DNA from 4 places in the Streptomyces sp. NPDC104307 genome. Region 2 is predicted to be linked to each of the others. Evidence: riboswitches for the same ligand, from Rfam matches in the RefSeq annotation. Region 2 holds a riboswitch; each other region holds the start of a gene.
The links. A riboswitch is a leader RNA that binds a small molecule or an ion and turns the genes downstream of it on or off. The one in region 2 is predicted to bind S-adenosylmethionine.

Region 1: linked by a shared signal. The riboswitch ahead of ACZ601_RS11510 (aminotransferase class V-fold PLP-dependent enzyme) and the one ahead of thrC (threonine synthase) in region 2 are both predicted to bind S-adenosylmethionine.
Region 3: linked by a shared signal. The riboswitch ahead of ACZ601_RS03745 (hypothetical protein) and the one ahead of thrC (threonine synthase) in region 2 are both predicted to bind S-adenosylmethionine.
Region 4: linked by a shared signal. The riboswitch ahead of ACZ601_RS01155 (glutathione S-transferase C-terminal domain-containing protein) and the one ahead of thrC (threonine synthase) in region 2 are both predicted to bind S-adenosylmethionine.

The regions. Positions count from the first base shown of each region.
Region 1 is NZ_JBVJMU010000003.1:320,969-325,160, forward strand. It holds gene qcrB (cytochrome bc1 complex cytochrome b subunit) at 1-927, shown strand, start outside; gene trpD (anthranilate phosphoribosyltransferase) at 1,055-2,119, shown strand; SAM riboswitch class IV at 2,203-2,320, shown strand; gene ACZ601_RS11510 (aminotransferase class V-fold PLP-dependent enzyme) at 2,493-3,869, shown strand; gene ACZ601_RS11515 (Lrp/AsnC family transcriptional regulator) at 3,932-4,192, opposite strand, start outside.
Region 2 is NZ_JBVJMU010000015.1:191,344-195,535, reverse strand. It holds gene ACZ601_RS30280 (MoaD/ThiS family protein) at 1-169, opposite strand, end outside; gene thrC (threonine synthase) at 202-1,497, opposite strand; SAM riboswitch class I at 1,515-1,642, opposite strand; gene ACZ601_RS30270 (glucosyl-3-phosphoglycerate synthase) at 1,795-2,745, shown strand; gene ACZ601_RS30265 (alpha,alpha-trehalose-phosphate synthase (UDP-forming)) at 2,838-4,192, shown strand, end outside.
Region 3 is NZ_JBVJMU010000001.1:902,042-906,233, reverse strand. It holds gene ACZ601_RS03750 (phosphocholine-specific phospholipase C) at 1-1,439, shown strand, start outside; SAM riboswitch class IV at 1,602-1,711, shown strand; gene ACZ601_RS03745 (hypothetical protein) at 1,761-2,153, shown strand; gene ACZ601_RS03740 (cytochrome P450) at 2,356-3,651, shown strand; gene ACZ601_RS03735 (cytochrome P450 family protein) at 3,648-4,192, shown strand, end outside.
Region 4 is NZ_JBVJMU010000001.1:310,524-314,715, reverse strand. It holds gene ACZ601_RS01160 (ATP-binding cassette domain-containing protein) at 1-1,452, shown strand, start outside; gene ACZ601_RS01155 (glutathione S-transferase C-terminal domain-containing protein) at 1,437-2,273, opposite strand; SAM riboswitch class IV at 2,544-2,690, opposite strand; gene ACZ601_RS01150 (amino acid ABC transporter permease) at 3,246-4,192, shown strand, end outside.

The DNA of each region.
Region 1 (4,192 bases), on a different contig from region 2:
GTCTTCTACCACAAGCACACGCAGTTCGCGGGTCCCGGCAAGACCAACAAGAACGTCGTCGGCATGCCCCTGCTGCCGGTGTACATGGCGAAGGCCGGAGGCTTCTTCTTCCTGGTCTTCGGTGTCATCGCCGTCATCGCGGGCATCGCCTCGATCAACCCGATCTGGGCCATCGGCCCGTACCGCCCGGACCAGGTGTCCACCGGCGCCCAGCCCGACTGGTACATGGGCTTCGCCGAGGGTCTGGTCCGAGTGATGCCCGGCTGGGAGATCAACCTCTGGGGTCATACGCTCGTCCTGGGCGTGCTCATCCCACTGGTGCTCTTCGGGCTCATCCTCGGCGCGATCGCGATGTACCCGTTCATCGAGTCCTGGGTCACCGGGGACAAGCGCGAGCACCACATCCTGGACCGCCCGCGCAACGCCCCGACCCGTACGGCCTTCGGCGTCGCGTGGATCACGGTGTACTTCATCGGCCTGGTGGGCGGCGGTAACGACCTCTGGGCGACGCACTTCCACCTGTCGCTGAACTCCATCTCGTGGTTCGTCCGGATCTTCTTCTTCGTCGGACCGGTCCTCGCGTTCATCGCCACCAAGCGGATCTGCCTCGGCCTCCAGCGCCGGGACAAGGAGAAGGTGCTGCACGGGCGCGAGTCCGGGCTCATCAAGCGCCTGCCGCACGGTGAGTTCGTCGAGGTCCACGAGCCGCTGTCGCCGGGTCAGCTGCACACCCTCACCGCGCACGAGCAGTACGCGCCGGTCGAACTCGGCCCGCTGGTCGACGAGAACGGCGTCAAGCGCAAGGTGTCGCCCATCGAGAAGACGCGGGCCAAGCTCAGCAAGAGCTTCTACGGCGAGAACAGCCAGATCGCCAAGGCGTCCCCCGAGGAGTACAAGGAGATCACCGAGGGCCACGGCCACCACTGATCACCTGAACTGATCGCCACAGCAGGAGCCCCGCCCATCCATACGATGGACGGGGCTCTTCGCTGTCCTCGGCGCTCGATAGGGTGGACGCATCCCCTTTATCGGCTGTGGACCCCAGGAGCGGACCATGAACGTTGTGACCCCGGTCGGCGGCGACAGCGTGGCGGCTCGTACCTGGCCCGGCGTGCTGACCCCGCTGATGCGCGGCGAGGACCTGAGCGCGGACGACACCGCGTGGGCGATGGACCGCATCATGAGCGGCGAGGCGACCGACGTGCAGATCGCCGGCTTCGCGGTGGCCCTGCGTGCCAAGGGCGAGACCGTCAGGGAGGTCACAGGTCTGGTCCGTGCGATGTACGGGCACGCCACCACGATCCACGTGCCCGGCCGCACGGTCGACATCGTCGGCACCGGCGGCGACATGGCCAAGACGGTCAACATCTCCACCATGTCCGCGATCGTCCTGGCCGGGGCGGGCGCCAAGGTCGTCAAGCACGGCAACCGCGCCTCCTCCTCGGCCAGCGGCTCCTCCGACGTACTGGGCAAGCTCGGGGTCAACCTGGATCTGCCCCCGCAGCGCGTCGTCGAGGTGGCGGAGGAGGCGGGCATCACCTTCTGCTTCGCGGTGAAGTTCCACCCCGCCCTGCGGTACGCGGCGAAGGCGCGGGCGGAGCTCGGCGCGCCGACCACCTTCAACATCCTGGGCCCGCTCACCAACCCGGCCCAGGTGCGCTCCCAGGCCATCGGCGTCGCCGACCTGCGGATGGCGCCCATCGTCGCGGGCGTCCTCGCGGAGCGCGGCAACTCCGCGCTGGTCTTCCGCGGCGACGACGGCCTGGACGAGCTGACCACCACCGCGACCTCCCGGGTCTGGACGGCCCGCGACGGCGTCGTGCGCGAGCAGGCCTTCGACCCGCGCGACGTCGGCCTGGACCTGGTGCCGGTCGAGGCGCTGCGCGGCGCGGACGCCTCGTACAACGCCGAGGTGGCCCGCCGGCTGCTGGCCGGTGAGACGGGGCCCGTACGGGACGCCGTGCTGCTCAACGCGGCGGCGGCGCTGGTCGCGCTGGACCCGGCGGAGGGCACCCTTGAGGAGCAGCTCACCGCCGGTATGGCGAAGGCCGCCGAGTCCATCGACTCCGGGTCCGCCGGGCGCGCGCTGGAGAGATGGGTCAAGGCCAGCAACGCCTGAGGCACCGGGCAGCGAAGCGGGGCGCGGTCCAGATCATGGACCGCGCCTTGCGCGTTCCCGCGCGTATGGCAAGATGCTGGGCAGGTCATGAGTGACAGCGACTACGGCCCCGGCCCGCTGTCCGGCAACCCTCCGTCCGTGGCGGGGTGCCCCGGGTGAAGACCAGGCCGTAGGCAGCGAGGTCTGCGGCAAGCGCGGACCCCTCGACATCGTGAGATGTCCACCCGTGGGGTCCTGGTCCTCAGGGAGCCTCTGTGAGCAAGCGAATGCGATAGGGCTTTTCGGCCCTCCTCCGCACACCCTTTCCTCTTCCTCCGTGCTGCCGCGTATCCGCAGGCACGCGGATTTCGCCTGCCTGTTACGGGAGTTCGTCATGTCTGTCTTCACCGCTGCCGCCGACCAGTCCATTTGTGCCCCGCTGCCCGTTCTGGGCAAGGATGTGACGGTTCCGCTGGTGACCGGCGGTGAGGTCACGTACGCCGCGCTCGACTACGCCGCCAGCGCCCCGGCTCTCCAGCGGGTGTGGGACGACGTCGCCGCGTACGCGCCGTACTACGGCAGCGTCCACCGCGGTGCGGGCTACCTCTCGCAGCTCTCCACGGACCTCTTCGAGTCCAGCCGGGTGACCGTCGCGGAGTTCCTCGGCTGCCGTGAGGGAGACCAGGTGATCTTCACTCGGTCCACCACCGACTCGCTCAACCTGCTGGCCGCCGCGGTGCCCGCCGACTGCCAGGTGTTCGTCTTCGAGACCGAGCACCACGCGTCCCTGCTGCCCTGGCGCGATGCCCGGGTGACCTACCTGAACGCCCCGCGCACCCCCGCCCAGGCCGTCGCCACCCTGGAACGCGCCCTCGCGGACCGCGATCCCTACGGTCCCGCGCTGGTCTGCGTCACCGGCGCCTCCAACGTCACCGGCGAGCTGTGGCCGGTCAAGGAGCTCGCCGCCGCCGCGCACGCCCACGGCGCCCGCATCGTGCTCGACGCCGCCCAGCTCGCCCCGCACCACCCCGTCGACATCAGCGAACTGGACGTCGACTGGGTCGCCTTCTCCGGCCACAAGCTGTACGCGCCCTTCGGCTCCGGCGTGCTGGCCGGCCGCTCCGACTGGCTGCGCGACGCCGAGCCCTACCTGGCCGGCGGCGGCGCCTCCCGCAAGGTCGCCCGGCGCACCGACGGCGGGGTGGACGTCGAGTGGCACACCACCGCCGCCCGCCACGAGGCCGGCTCGCCCAACGTCATCGGCGTCTACTCCATCGCCGCCGCCTGCAAGGCGCTCACCGAGGCCGGGTTCGACAGCCTGGTCGCCCGCGAGCAGCAGCTCGTCTCCGAGGTCCGGGCCGGGCTGGCGGAGGTCCCCGAGGTCAAGGTGCTCTCGCTCTTCGGTGACGACGCCCCGCGTGTCGGCGTCATCTCGTTCGTGGTGGAGGGCTGGAACAGCTCGCACTTCGCCGCCGCGCTCTCCGCCGAGTACGGCATCGGGGTGCGCGACGGACTGTTCTGCGCCCACCCGCTGGTGCGCACCCTGCTCGGCAGCGACCCGCAGGACGTCGGCGAGTGCGGCGCGCCGGAGGCGGAGCCGGGCGAGAAGTCGCTCAACGCGATCCGGGTCAGCTTCGGTGCCGGTACGCCGGACGAGCACATCGAGCGCTTCGTGCGGGCGGTCAAGGAGCTGGTGAGCGAGGGCGCCCAGTGGAAGTACCGCACCGAGGACGGCCGCTGCGTCCCGGACCGGGGCACCGCCCAGCACTGAGCCCCAACGCGTTCGGCCGGGTACGGAATGTCTTCCGTACCCGGCCGAACGCGTTTGCGTAGTCAGCCGTCCAGGCCGATGGCGAAGGCCGCCTCCAGGTCGTGCTGCGAGTACGTACGGAACGCCACATGGGTGTCGGTCGCCTCGACGCCGGGGATCTTGCTGATCCGGCCGGGGATGACGTCGGCGAGATCGTCGTGCTTGGCCACCCGGACCATGGCGATCAGGTCGTAGGTACCGGTGACCGAGAAGACCTCGCTGACGCTGTCCAGTGCCGCGACGGCCTCGGCGATCTCGGGGATCCGGTCCACGCTGGTTTTGAT
Region 2 (4,192 bases):
CGAAGCGGCGGAGCTTGCCCTGGTCGTCCAGGACGCGGGCGGCGATGCCCGGGTGGTCCTTCTCCAGGGACTCGATGACCTGGGAGAGGTTCGCGCCCTCTGCCGGGACCTCGGCCTGGCCGCCCGTGTAGGTGCGGAGGATGGTGGGGATACGGACCTTGACGCTCATGGTGGGTGCCCTTCCTGGAGTCTTGGGTGGGATCAGCCGGCGGTGCCGAGACCGGCGGCGCGGAAGGCGTCCAGGCTCGGCCGGATCGTCGCCGTCGCCTGCGAGGTGTCGGCCACCGCGTCCAGCGTCTTGAGGCCGTCACCGGTGTTCAGGACGACGGTGGTGAGCGTCGGGTCGAGCAGACCGGCCTCGATGAGCTTCTTCGTCACGCCGACCGTCACACCGCCCGCGGTCTCCGCGAAGATGCCCTCGGTGCGCGCCAGGAGCTTGATCGCGTCGACGACCTGCTCGTCGTTCACGTCGTCCACCGCGCCACCCGTACGGCGGGCGATGTCCAGGACGTAGGGGCCGTCGGCCGGGTTGCCGATGGCGAGGGACTTGGCGATCGTGTTCGGCTTCTGCGGGCGGACCACGTCGTGACCGGCCTTGAAGGCGGCGGAGACCGGCGAGCAGCCCTCGGCCTGGGCGCCGAAGATCTTGTACGGCTTGTCCTCGACCAGCCCGAGCTTGATCAGCTCCTGGAGGCCCTTGTCGATCTTCGTCAGCTGCGAGCCGGACGCGATCGGGATGACGATCTGGTCCGGCAGCCGCCAGCCGAGCTGCTCGCAGATCTCGTACGCCAGCGTCTTGGAGCCCTCGCCGTAGTACGGGCGGAGGTTGACGTTGACGAAGCCCCAGCCCTCCCCGAGCGGGTCTCCGATGAGCTCCGAGCAGAACCGGTTGACGTCGTCGTAATTGCCCTCGATACCGACCAGCTCACCGCCGTACACCGCGGCCATGACGACCTTGCCCTGCTCCAGGTCGTGCGGGATGAACACGCACGAGCGCAGACCGGCGCGGGCCGCGGCGGCGCCCACCGCACCGGCGAGGTTGCCCGTCGAGGAGCAGGAGAGCGTGGTGAAACCGAAGGCGCGGGCGGCCTCGACGGCGATCGCGACGACGCGGTCCTTGAAGGAGTGCGTCGGGTTGCCGGAGTCGTCCTTGACGTACAGGCCGCCGGTGACGCCCAGCTCACGGGCGAGGTTGTCGGCCTTGACCAGCTTGGTGAAGCCGGGGTTGATGTTGGGCTTGTCCGCGACGTCGGAGGGGACCGGCAGCAGCGGCGCGTAGCGCCAGATGTTGTCCGGGCCGGCCTCGATGCGCTTCTTCAGCTCGTCCGGGGAACCGGTCGGCAGGTCGTACGCCACTTCGAGCGGACCGAAACAGGTCGCACAGGCGAAAAGGGGACCGAGCGGGAATCGTTCTCCGCACTCGCGGCAGGAAAGTGCCGCGGCGGGACCGAGGTCCACGGAAGATTCGGTGGTTGCTGCAACAGTCTGAACAGCCATGATGGCGAGGCCCTTTCTCCTCATCTTCCTTGTGACGCATTTCGCCACAAGACGGAATTGGCACCGATCCCCACCTGACCTCGCGGTCGGCAGGATGGTTGCCGGGACTTCAACGGGCCGTTCCCTCTGTCCCTCTGGATGAGCGCTATGGCACTGGACCATCGATCCAGGCGTTTATCGGCGGATGGACCCCGGCATGCCACGGCCATCTGCGTTGTTCAGACTGTAACCGAAGCACCGGACTGTTGAGATAGTCGTCCGAACCGCGAGATGGATCACATACAGGGAGTATCGACCGTGCTGGAAGAGGTCGAACGCTGGCTGACCAGGCGTTCCTGGTCGTGCGCCGACCGCCCGCTGGAGCAGCTCCTGGCCGCCCGGAGCGGCGACCCGCGCCGGGGGAGCGTGAGTGTCGTCCTGCCGGCGCTCAACGAGGCGGCGACGGTCGGGGACATCGTCCGGACGATCCGGCGCGAGCTCATGGAGAAGGTCCGGCTGGTCGACGAACTCGTGGTGATCGACTCCGGCTCCACCGACGACACCGCGGAGGTCGCCCGCCGGGCGGGCGCCCGGGTGATCCACCGGGACGCGATCCTGCCCCGGCTGCCGGCCGTCCCCGGCAAGGGCGAGGTGCTGTGGCGGTCACTGCTGGTGACCGGCGGTGACATCGTCTGCTTCATCGACGCGGACCTGAAGGACTTCTCGGCCGATTTCGTCTCCGGCATCGTCGGCCCGCTGCTGACCGACCCCTCCGTGCAGTTCGTCAAGGCGATGTACGACCGTCCGCTCGGGGACACCGCGGGCCAGGGCGGGCGGGTCACCGAACTGGTGGCACGGCCGCTGCTCAATCTGCACTGGCCGCAGCTGGCCGGATTCGTCCAGCCGCTGGGCGGCGAGTACGCCGTACGCCGCTCACTGCTCGAACAGCTGCCGTTCCCGGTCGGCTACGGGGTGGAGCTGGGGCTGCTCGTCGACGCCCTGCACACGGTCGGCCTGGACGCGCTGGCCCAGGTCGACGTCGGCGTCCGCAAACACCGCCACCAGGACGGCCGGGCGCTCGGCCGGATGGCGGCGGCCATCTACCGGACCGCGTCGCTGCGGCTCTCCCGCGGCCATCTGGTGCGCCCCGAGCTGACCCAGTTCGAGCGCGGCGAGCACGGCTTCGTGCCGCACACCTACCCGGTGGACACCGAGGAGCGGCCGCCGATGCGCGAGATCGAGGAGTACGTCTCGCGCCGCGCCGCCTGAGAGGCCTGCCGGAGGTCACCCGACAGCCTCCGAGAGGGCCCCGCGGCCCGCACGCACGTTTGGACCGTTCGGGATCGGGCTAGATTCCGCGCATGGTCTCCGAGCACGCCCCCCAGCCCGCCGCCCAGGTACTCGTCGCGTCCAACCGCGGCCCGGTCTCGTACACAGTGGGCGAGGACGGCTCGCTCGACGCGAAACGGGGCGGGGGCGGGCTCGTCTCGGGGCTGAGCGCGGTGGACGACAAGATGTGGGTCTGCGCCGCGCTCGGTGACGGCGACCGCGAGGCGGTGCGGCGCGGGGTCGGAGAGCCGGGCGTACGGATGCTGGACATCGACGCGGACGTGCACGCCGACGCGTACAACGGCATCGCGAACTCGGTGCTCTGGTTCGTCCACCACCTGCTCTACCAGACCCCCGTGGAACCCGTCTTCGACGCGGAGTTCCGCCGTCAGTGGGCGTCCTTCGAGGCCTACAACCGGGCCTTCGCCGAGGCGCTCGCCCAGGAGGCGGGCGAGGGCGCGGCGGTCCTGGTGCAGGACTACCACCTGGTGCTGGTGCCCGGCATGCTCCGCGAGCTCCGCCCCGACCTGCGCATCGGCCACTTCTCGCACACCCCGTGGGCGCCCGTCGACTACTTCCGGATGCTGCCCGACGACATCGCGGAGCAGGTGCTGCACGGCGTCCTCGGCGCCGACCGGGCGGCCTTCCTGACCCGCCGCTGGGCGGACGCCTTCATCGGCTGCTGCACGGAGATCCTGGGCGGCACGGGCCGCACCCGGATCGGCGTGCACGGGCTCGGCGCCGACGCGGACTTCCTGCTCCGGCGCGCGCACGAGCCGGACGTGGACGAGCGGATGGCGGCGCTGCGCGAACAGGTGGGCGACGGCCGGAAGACGATCGTGCGGGTGGACCGCACGGAGCTGTCCAAGAACATCGTCCGGGGCATGCTCGCCTACCGGGCGCTGCTCGACGAACGGCCCGAGTGGCACGGCCGGGTCGTCCACGTCGCGTTCGCCTACCCCTCGCGGCAGGACCTCGCGGTGTACCGGGAGTACACGGCAGAGGTGCGGCGCGTCGCGGACGAGATCAACGCGAAGCACGGCACGGCGGACTGGACCCCGGTCGTGCTCCACGTCAAGGACGACTTCGCCCGCTCGCTGGCGGCGTACCGGCTGGCGGACGTGGCGCTCGTCAACCCGATCAGGGACGGCATGAACCTGGTCGCCAAGGAGGTCCCGGTCGTCTCCGACCACGGCTGCGCGCTGGTGCTGTCGCGGGAGGCGGGCGCGTACGAGGAGCTGGGTAACGACGCGATCGTGGTGAACCCGTACGACGTGTCCGCCACCGCCGACGCCCTGCACGAGGCGCTGACGATGGCGGACGGTGAACGCGCGGAGCGCACGGAGCGGCTGGCGGAGGCGGCCACCGCGCTGCCGCCGCAGCAGTG
Region 3 (4,192 bases), on a different contig from region 2:
AGCGGCTGGAGGAGGCCGGGGTGTCGTGGAAGGTCTACCAGGACATCGGTGACGGGCTCGACGCCGCCGGCTCCTGGGGGTGGATCGACGACGCCTACCGGGGGACGTACGGAGACAACTCGCTTCTCTATTTCAACAGTTACCGTGACGCCAAGCCCGGCGATCCCCTCTTCGAGAAGGCGCGCACCGGGACCGACGTCAAGAACGGCGACGGGCTCCTCGACGACCTGAAGGCCGATGTCCGGGCCGGTACGCTCCCCAAGATCTCCTGGGTCGTCTCGCCCGAGGCCTACAGCGAGCACCCCAACTGGCCCGCGAACTACGGTGCCTGGTACATCTCGCAGGTGCTGGACGCGCTGACCTCCGACCCCGAGGTCTGGGGCCGGACCGCCCTCTTCATCACCTACGACGAGAACGACGGCTTCTTCGACCACGTCGTGCCGCCGTTCGTGCCGTCCGGCGCGGCGCAGGGACTGTCCACCGTGGACACCTCCGCCGACCACTTCCCCGGCGACGTCCGGTACGCGGCCGGGCCGTACGGGCTCGGGCAGCGCGTGCCCATGACGGTCGTGTCCCCGTGGAGCACCGGCGGGTTCGCGTGTTCGGAGGTCTTCGACCACACCTCCGTCATCCGGTTCATGGAAGCGCGCTTCGGTGTGCGCGAGCCCAACATCTCGCCCTGGCGGCGTGCCGTCTGCGGCGACCTCACCTCGGCCTTCGACTTCAGCCGGACGGAGACCGCGCCCGCCGGGCTGCCCTCCACGGACGGATACGCGCCGCCGGACGGGGACCGGCACCCCGACTACGTTCCGGTGCCGCCGGTCTCCGGCAGCGTGCCGAAGCAGGAGTCCGGCACGCGGCCCACCCGGCCACTGCGGTACGCGCCGCTCGTGGACGGGGCGGCGGACCCGGGCGCCGGGAAGTACCAGCTCACCTTCGGTGGCGGGGACGAGGCCGGAGCGCAGTTCCTGGTGACGTCCGCCAACCGCGGTGACGGGCCCTGGACCTACACCACAGAGGCGGGCAAGTCGCTCTCCGACAGCTGGAACACGGCCTATTCCAGCGGCGTGACCGACCTCACGGTGCACGGTCCGAACGGGTTCCTGCGGGCCTTCAGGGGCCCCGGCAAGGCGGCCGGGCCGGAGGTGACGGCGCGTCATAACCCGGTGAACGGAGCTCTCGACCTGACGCTCACCCATGCCGGTACGGAGACGGTCCAGCTGACCGTGCGCAACGCGGACGCCTACGGCGGCGGGGCGCAGACCTTCGCGGTGCGGTCCGGCGCGACCGTGCGGCACACCGTTGACCTGCGCGGAAGCAAGCGCTGGTACGACATCGAGGTGGTCTCGGACGCGGACGCCACGTTCCTCCGCCGGTTCGCCGGACACGTCGAGACGGGTGAGGCCGGAACGAGCGACCCGGGCCTGGTCACCGGCTGACCGGGCGGCGCGGGGCGGCTGAATCCAAGCCGGACCGCCATCGGAGAGAGGCGGGGGCGCACGGGCCAGGTCCGGCCCGTTCCTGTGCGTCCCTGACCGTCCGTCGGGCGGGCGGTCCCGCGCGTCGGGGCGCGCCCGCTCGGTGCGTTAGGGTTTTTGCCGGGTCATGAGTTCCAGTGCGCAGCCCCGGCTTGCTGGACGGCACCCCGCTCCGCTGCGGGTGCTCCGGGTGACGACCTGCCCCGTGCGCGAGGTGCGGGGAACAGCGGACCGCGGTGCAGAGCGCTCGGGGTCCATCATCCCCGGAAGGCGGGACTCACCATGCTGCGTCATCTCCCCGAGCACGGCTCCGTGCGGAGCGAGGACTGCGAGCGGTACGCCGCAGGCCACCAAGTGCACTGGATCCACGCCAAGAAGTGCCGGCAGGAGCCCGGTCAGGCCGTCGAGATACTGCTGACCGCGGACGATGTCCGGGACGACGGCTGGGTCGGTCTGCGGGCCGCGTTCGACTACGCGGGCGCCCTTCCGCAGGTGTGGACGCATGCTCCGGACGGGCTGCGGGAGACCCTCGCCGGCCACCGGGGACGCGTGTACTGGCTCTCCCGGTGGCATGCGCTGAAGCTCGTGACCGGTGCCGACCGGGTCGCCGGACTCGTCAACGTAGCCTTCGAGGCAGGGGAGCTGTGCGGCGACCCGGGTTCCGTGCGCTCGTAGCCGCGTCGCCGTTCGGCGTCGGTGCCTGGAGGTGGTGCCTGGATTCGGTCGTCAATTGTCGTGAGATGTCGACCGGTTGCTTCATGTTGAGTGCACATTTGATCGTCATTGACCGCTGTGGGGTCACATAAAATCCTTATAGTGGGCGGGCGTTGACCGCACGATCGTGATGCGTGACGCTTCCGCCACAGAAGTCAGGACGATGACGCGCCCTTCCTCCGCAGAGCCCGAGCCCGTCCCACCTCCTCCGGAGTGCCCCGCGCACGCGGGGCCGGGCCCCGTGCCCCTCGGCGGGCCCTCGTTCCAGACCGAGCCGCGAGCCGTCTACCGCGCCATGCGGCGGGACCACGGGCCGGTCGTCCCCGTCGAGCTGCCGGGCGGGTTCCCCGCCTGGCTGGTCATCGGCTACCGGGAACTCCATCAGGTCACCAGTGACGGTGAGCTGTTCCCTCGCGACGTCGGCCTCTGGAACCAGTGGGAGCACATCCCGCAGGACTGGCCGCTGCTGCCCATGGTCGGGCGGCCGCTGCCGTCCATCTACTTCAGCGCGGGCGACGAGCACCGGCGGCATGCGCGGATGGTCGGACCCGCCCTCGAAGGGGCCGACCCGTTCGAGATCCGCAGCCACTGCGAGCAGTTGGCCGACCGGCTGATCGACGCCGTGTGCAGCCGGGGCACCGCCGACCTCGTCGCCGACTTCTGCGAGCCCCTTCCGGTCCTGGTCCTCGCGAGGCTGGTCGGATTCCCCGACGACGAGGGCGGCTCCATCGCCCAAGTGCTCAAGGACCTGGCCGACGGCGGTCCGGGCGCGCAGGAGGCCCACCTGCGTTTCGGGGAACACATGACACGACTCGTCGCCGCGAAGCGTGCCGCCCCCGGCGACGACGTGACCTCCCGGATGCTCGCGTTCCCCGAGGCCTTCACCGACGAGGAGTACATGCTCGACCTGATGGCCATCACCGCCGCCGGGCACCTCACCACCGCCGACTGGATCAGCAACTCGCTGCGGCTGATGCTCACGGAGGACGAGTTCGCCCAGTCGATGGCGGGCGGCCGGCGCAGCGTCGGCGAGGCCATGAACGAGGTGCTCTGGGAGGACGCGCCGACGCAGATCCTCGCCGGACGCTGGGCCGCCCGCGACACCCGGCTCGGCGGACGGCCGATCAGGGCGGGGGACATGCTGCTGCTCGGGCTCGGCGCCGCCAACACCGATCCGCTGATCCGGCAGAGCCTGACCGGCGGCGGTTTTGCCGCCCAGGGCGGCAACGGCGCGCATCTCGCCTTCAGCCACGGCGAGTACCGGTGCCCCTTCCCCGCCCAGGAGATCGCGGAGACCATCGCGCGCACCGGCATCGAGGTGCTGCTCGACCGCCTGCCCGACCTGGAGCTCCGGGTCCCCGTCGCGGACCTGGTGCGACGGCCCTCCGCGTTCCTGCGCGGTACCACCGCGCTGCCCGTTCGGTTCACCCCCGTTCGTACGACAGGAGACCTCTCGTGAACTGCCCTCACGCCGCCGCGCACGCTGCCGTCCCGGACGGCGCCGGGACCGTCGTCATCGACCCCATGGTCCAGGACCTGGACGGTGAGACCGCGAGGCTGCGTGAGGCCGGCCGGCTCGCCAGGATCGAGCTGCTCGGCGTACCCGCCTGGACGATCACCCGGCACGCCGACGCCCGTCAACTCCTGGTCGATCCGAGGCTGGTGAAGGATCTCGACGCCTGGGGGCTGTGGCAGAGCGGCGAGGTGACGCACGCGTGGCCGCTCATCGGCATGATCGACGCCGGGCGGTCCATGTTCACGGTGGACGGCGCCGAGCACCGACGGCTGCGCACCAAGACCTCCCAGGCGCTCACCCCACGGCGGCTGGAGGCCGTCAGGCCCGACATCGAGAAGTTCACCGGGGAACTGCTGGACGCACTCGCGGACGGTGGCAGGGACGGGGCCGTCGTCGACCTCAAATCGGTGTTCGCGCAGCCGCTGCCGATGCGGGTCGTCGGCATGCTCATGGGCGTGGACCCCGCCGAGAACGCCATGCTGAC
Region 4 (4,192 bases), on a different contig from region 2:
GCCAGGTCCTCGAAGATCAAGCGGATCAACATCGCCGACGCCTGCGCGATGCAGACCAGCGACCTGGCCGCCTGGGTCGGCGAAATCGACGAGCCCTCCGTCGCACCGCTGCTCACCGCGTTGCGGCAGACCCTCGACTCGTTCGTGGAGATCGGCCTCGGCTACCTCGCGCTCGACCGGCCGACGGGCACCCTGTCGGGCGGCGAGGCGCAGCGCGTCAAGATGATCCGCCACCTCGGCTCCTCCCTCACCGACGTCACCTATGTCTTCGACGAGCCCACCGCCGGCCTGCACCCCCACGACATCCAGCGGATGAACAGGCTGCTGCTGCGGCTGCGCGACAAGGGCAACACGGTGCTCGTCGTGGAGCACAAGCCGGAGACGATCGCGGACCATGTCGTCGACCTCGGCCCCGGCGCCGGCACGGCGGGCGGAACCGTCTGCTTCGAGGGCAGCGTCGAGGGACTGCGGGCCGGGGACACCGTCACGGGCCGTCACTTCGACGACCGGGCCACCCTCAAGGACACCCGGCGGGGGCCCACCGGCGCGCTGGAGGTCCGGGGCGCGGACGCGAACAACCTGCGCGGCGTCGACGTCGACATCCCGCTCGGCGTCCTCGCCGTGGTCACCGGCGTCGCCGGCTCCGGCAAGAGCTCACTGATCCACGGCTCGGTCTCGGGACTGGACGGGGTGGTGTCGATCGACCAGGGCGCGATCCGCGGCTCGCGACGGAGCAACCCCGCGACGTACACCGGACTGCTCGACCCGATCCGCAAGGCGTTCGCCAAGGCCAACGACGTGAAACCGGCCCTGTTCAGCGCCAACTCCGAGGGCGCCTGCCCCGGCTGCAACGGCGTCGGGGTCGTCTACACCGACCTCGCGATGATGGCGGGCGTCGCCACCGTCTGCGAGGAGTGCGAGGGGAAGCGGTTCCTGGCCTCTGTGCTCGAATACCGCCTCGGCGGCCGCGACATCAGCGAAGTGCTGGCGATGTCGGTGACCGAGGCCGAGGAGTTCTTCGGCAGCGGCGAGGCACACACCCCGGCCGCCCACCGCGTCCTCGGCAGGCTGGCCGACGTCGGACTCGGCTACCTCAGCCTGGGCCAGCCGCTCACCACCCTGTCCGGCGGTGAGCGGCAACGGCTCAAGCTGGCCACGCACATGGGCGAGAAGGGCGGGATCTACGTCCTCGACGAGCCGACCACCGGCCTGCACCTCGCAGACGTCGAGCAGCTGCTCGGCCTGCTCGACCGGCTGGTCGACTCCGGGAAGTCCGTCATCGTGATCGAGCACCACCAGGCGGTCATGGCGCACGCCGACTGGATCATCGACCTGGGTCCCGGCGCCGGTCATGACGGCGGCAGGCTCGTCTTCGAGGGCACCCCCGACGACCTCGTCGCGGACCGCTCCACCCTCACCGGCGAGCACCTCGCGGCCTACGTGGGAGCCTGAGGCAGTGAGTCAACGGCGGCCACCCCGCCCGGCCCGTCCGGAGCCCCCGGCATCTGCGGTGTCCCGGGGAAGGCGGGGTGGCCGCAGAGGCGGCGTACGTACTCCTTGAGCCGGGGGCGGTCGCCGAGGGCGCCGACCGGGCCGAGACGCACGAGCGCCACCCACAGGTCCACATCCCCGGCGGTCAGCTCCTCGCCCAGCGCGTAGGGCCGCCGGTCGAGGGACCGGTCCAGCAGGTCCAGGGCCGCCGACCGCTCGGAGGACCCCGCGTGCGGGGTGACGTCCCGGTCCAGCAGCTCGCGCAGGGCCTCGATGCCGTCGGCGAGCTCCGGAGGACGCAGCGCAGAGGGGCGGGCCTCGTCATGGCCGGAGAGCAGGCCCGCGAGATCGCGGAGTATGTCGGGCGTGTGGTTGCTGACGATGCGCCCGCTCCACCGGTCGCACAGCGCGGGCGCCGTCAGCGGCCCGTCGTAATGGTGCAGCGTGGCCTCGTACGCGCCGCGCAGCGAGGCGTACGCCTCGGGTGTCCCGGCCGGGTGCCCCAGGAACGTGGTGGCGACCGAGTCCCGGAGACCGAGCAGGCCGAGGGTGATCGAGATACGCAGCGAGCGCGGACAACTCGCCGACAGGAAAAGCTCGTAGCGGTGCGGAGCGGGATAGAAGCCTCCGGCCAGACCGACCCCGATACGGCTGTGGATACGGGAGGGCGGCACGGCGATGGTGGGACGGGGGTGCGTGGCGCACGGACTCGGGCCGGATGAGATCGAGCCGCACGTGAGGGAGTTGCCTGTGCTGGAACTGCGCGAAGCTGTCTCGGGCATGACTCTCCTGTGGAGATCCCTGTGGGAACGAGGAAGCCACCGTCGCCTTGTGGGCACCAGCGGCCGGATGTGGAACGGCTGCGCTCGCGCACCGGTCCGAATCACGACAGCGCGGACGTGGGCGCGTCATACGCGACAACGGACCCGTGCGCGTGCGGTATTCCGGGCTAGTAGGCGCTGGAGACACGCAGCAGATCGATGTGCAGGCGCCTCGTCAAGCCGTTCCTGGACAAAACCCACCCGTCCCGACTCCGGGGCCCGCGAGACGCGGGGCCACGCTTGCCCCGCCACACCGGCGGGACCCGGTCGTCACCCGGGGCACCCCGTCGCGGTGGAAGGGTTGCCTGCCAGCGGGCCGGGGCCGATGAACCCCGTGAGCAGGACGGATCCCGCACGGGGGCGCTGACAATCGTGACCGTCCACGTCAGTTTCGGTGCGCCGGGTGACGCCGTCAAGGAGGCCACAGGGGCCATCTCGCCTGTTGGTCACCCGCGTTGACATTCCTGTCGGCCCATGCATAACTTGCGGCGCGGAACGGCTCCGGGTAGCGGCGATACGCCCCGGCCCGCCGGCCGGCGCCCCAGCACACCGCGGGGTGCCGCAGTTGAGGACCGGACGGTGTCCGGCAGGCGCGAGGCCCCGCGGGGCGGATCGGTGACGGTGAGAGCGATGCACGCAGCTGAGGGGATGGCTGCCTGGCGGTCCCGAGGCCGCGTCCTGCTCTGCGCGGACCGCTCCGTCGACCTCCAGCGTGTCAACAGCGCGCTGTGTACCGCCGCTTGTCGCGCTCTTCGTCAAGGCTGACGGCCCTCTGACTCCCTGACGTCCACCGCTGCCGCGGTGCGTCCCCTCCCCGCCCGGCCCCCTGCTCCGCGCCGTGCTGCCCGCGCCCCGCCGCGTCGTTCCCGACGACCGGCGTGGTGAGGCGCTGCCGTCCGTGGTCCGGGCCGTCCGCATCCGCTGGAGCCCTCCGTGAGTGAATCCCCCGGCGTAGCTGTGTCCCCAGGGTCAGCGCCGCCCGCCGAGGCGGCCCCCCGCCCCGGGCCACCCGTCGTGCCGAAGCCGCCGGTCCCGCAGCGGGTCCGCCCACTCCTGCGGCCCGGCCGCTGGATCGTCACCGTCGTCGTGCTGGTACTGGTCGCCCAGATCGTCCACGGCCTGGTGGCCAATCCCTTCTACCAGTGGGACCGGTTCCGGTACTGGTTCCTGCGGCCCACCATCCTCGACGGCCTGCTCGTCACGCTCGAAGTCGCCCTGTTCAGCGCCGTTCTGGGGCTGCTCGGCGGCGTGCTGCTGGCCCTGGCCCGGCTCTCCCCGAGCCCTGTGCTGCGCGCGGTCAGCTGGGTCTACACCTGGCTGTTCCGGTCGGTCCCGCTGATCGTGATCCTGCTGTTCCTCTACAACTTCAGCGCGCTCTACCGGACGCTGAGCGTGGGAGTGCCGTTCGGCCCGGCGTTCTTCAGCTTCGACGAATCACGCCTGGCCACCGACATGGCCGTCGCCGTCATCGGTCTCAGCCTGAACGAGGCGGCGTACGCCTCCGAAGTGGTGCGCGGCGGCATCCTCTCCGTCGACCAGGGCCAGCACGAGGCGGCAGCCGCCCTCGGCCTCCCGAAGCGGTACCGGTTCGCGAAGATCGTCTTCCCGCAGGCCCTGCGCTCGATCACCCCGAACTACGTCAACCAGCTGATCGGCCTGATCAAGGGCACCTCACTGGTCTTCTACGTCTCGCTGCTCGATCTGTTCGGCTCCGTACAGAGCATGGGCAGCACCTACCCCGGCGACATCGTGCCGCTGCTGCTGGTCGCCACCGCCTGGTACCTGATCCTCACCAGCGTGGTGTCCGTCATCCAGTTCTACGTCGAGCGGTACTACTCGCGGGGCGCGCTGCGCACCCTGCCGCCCACGCCGCTGCAGAG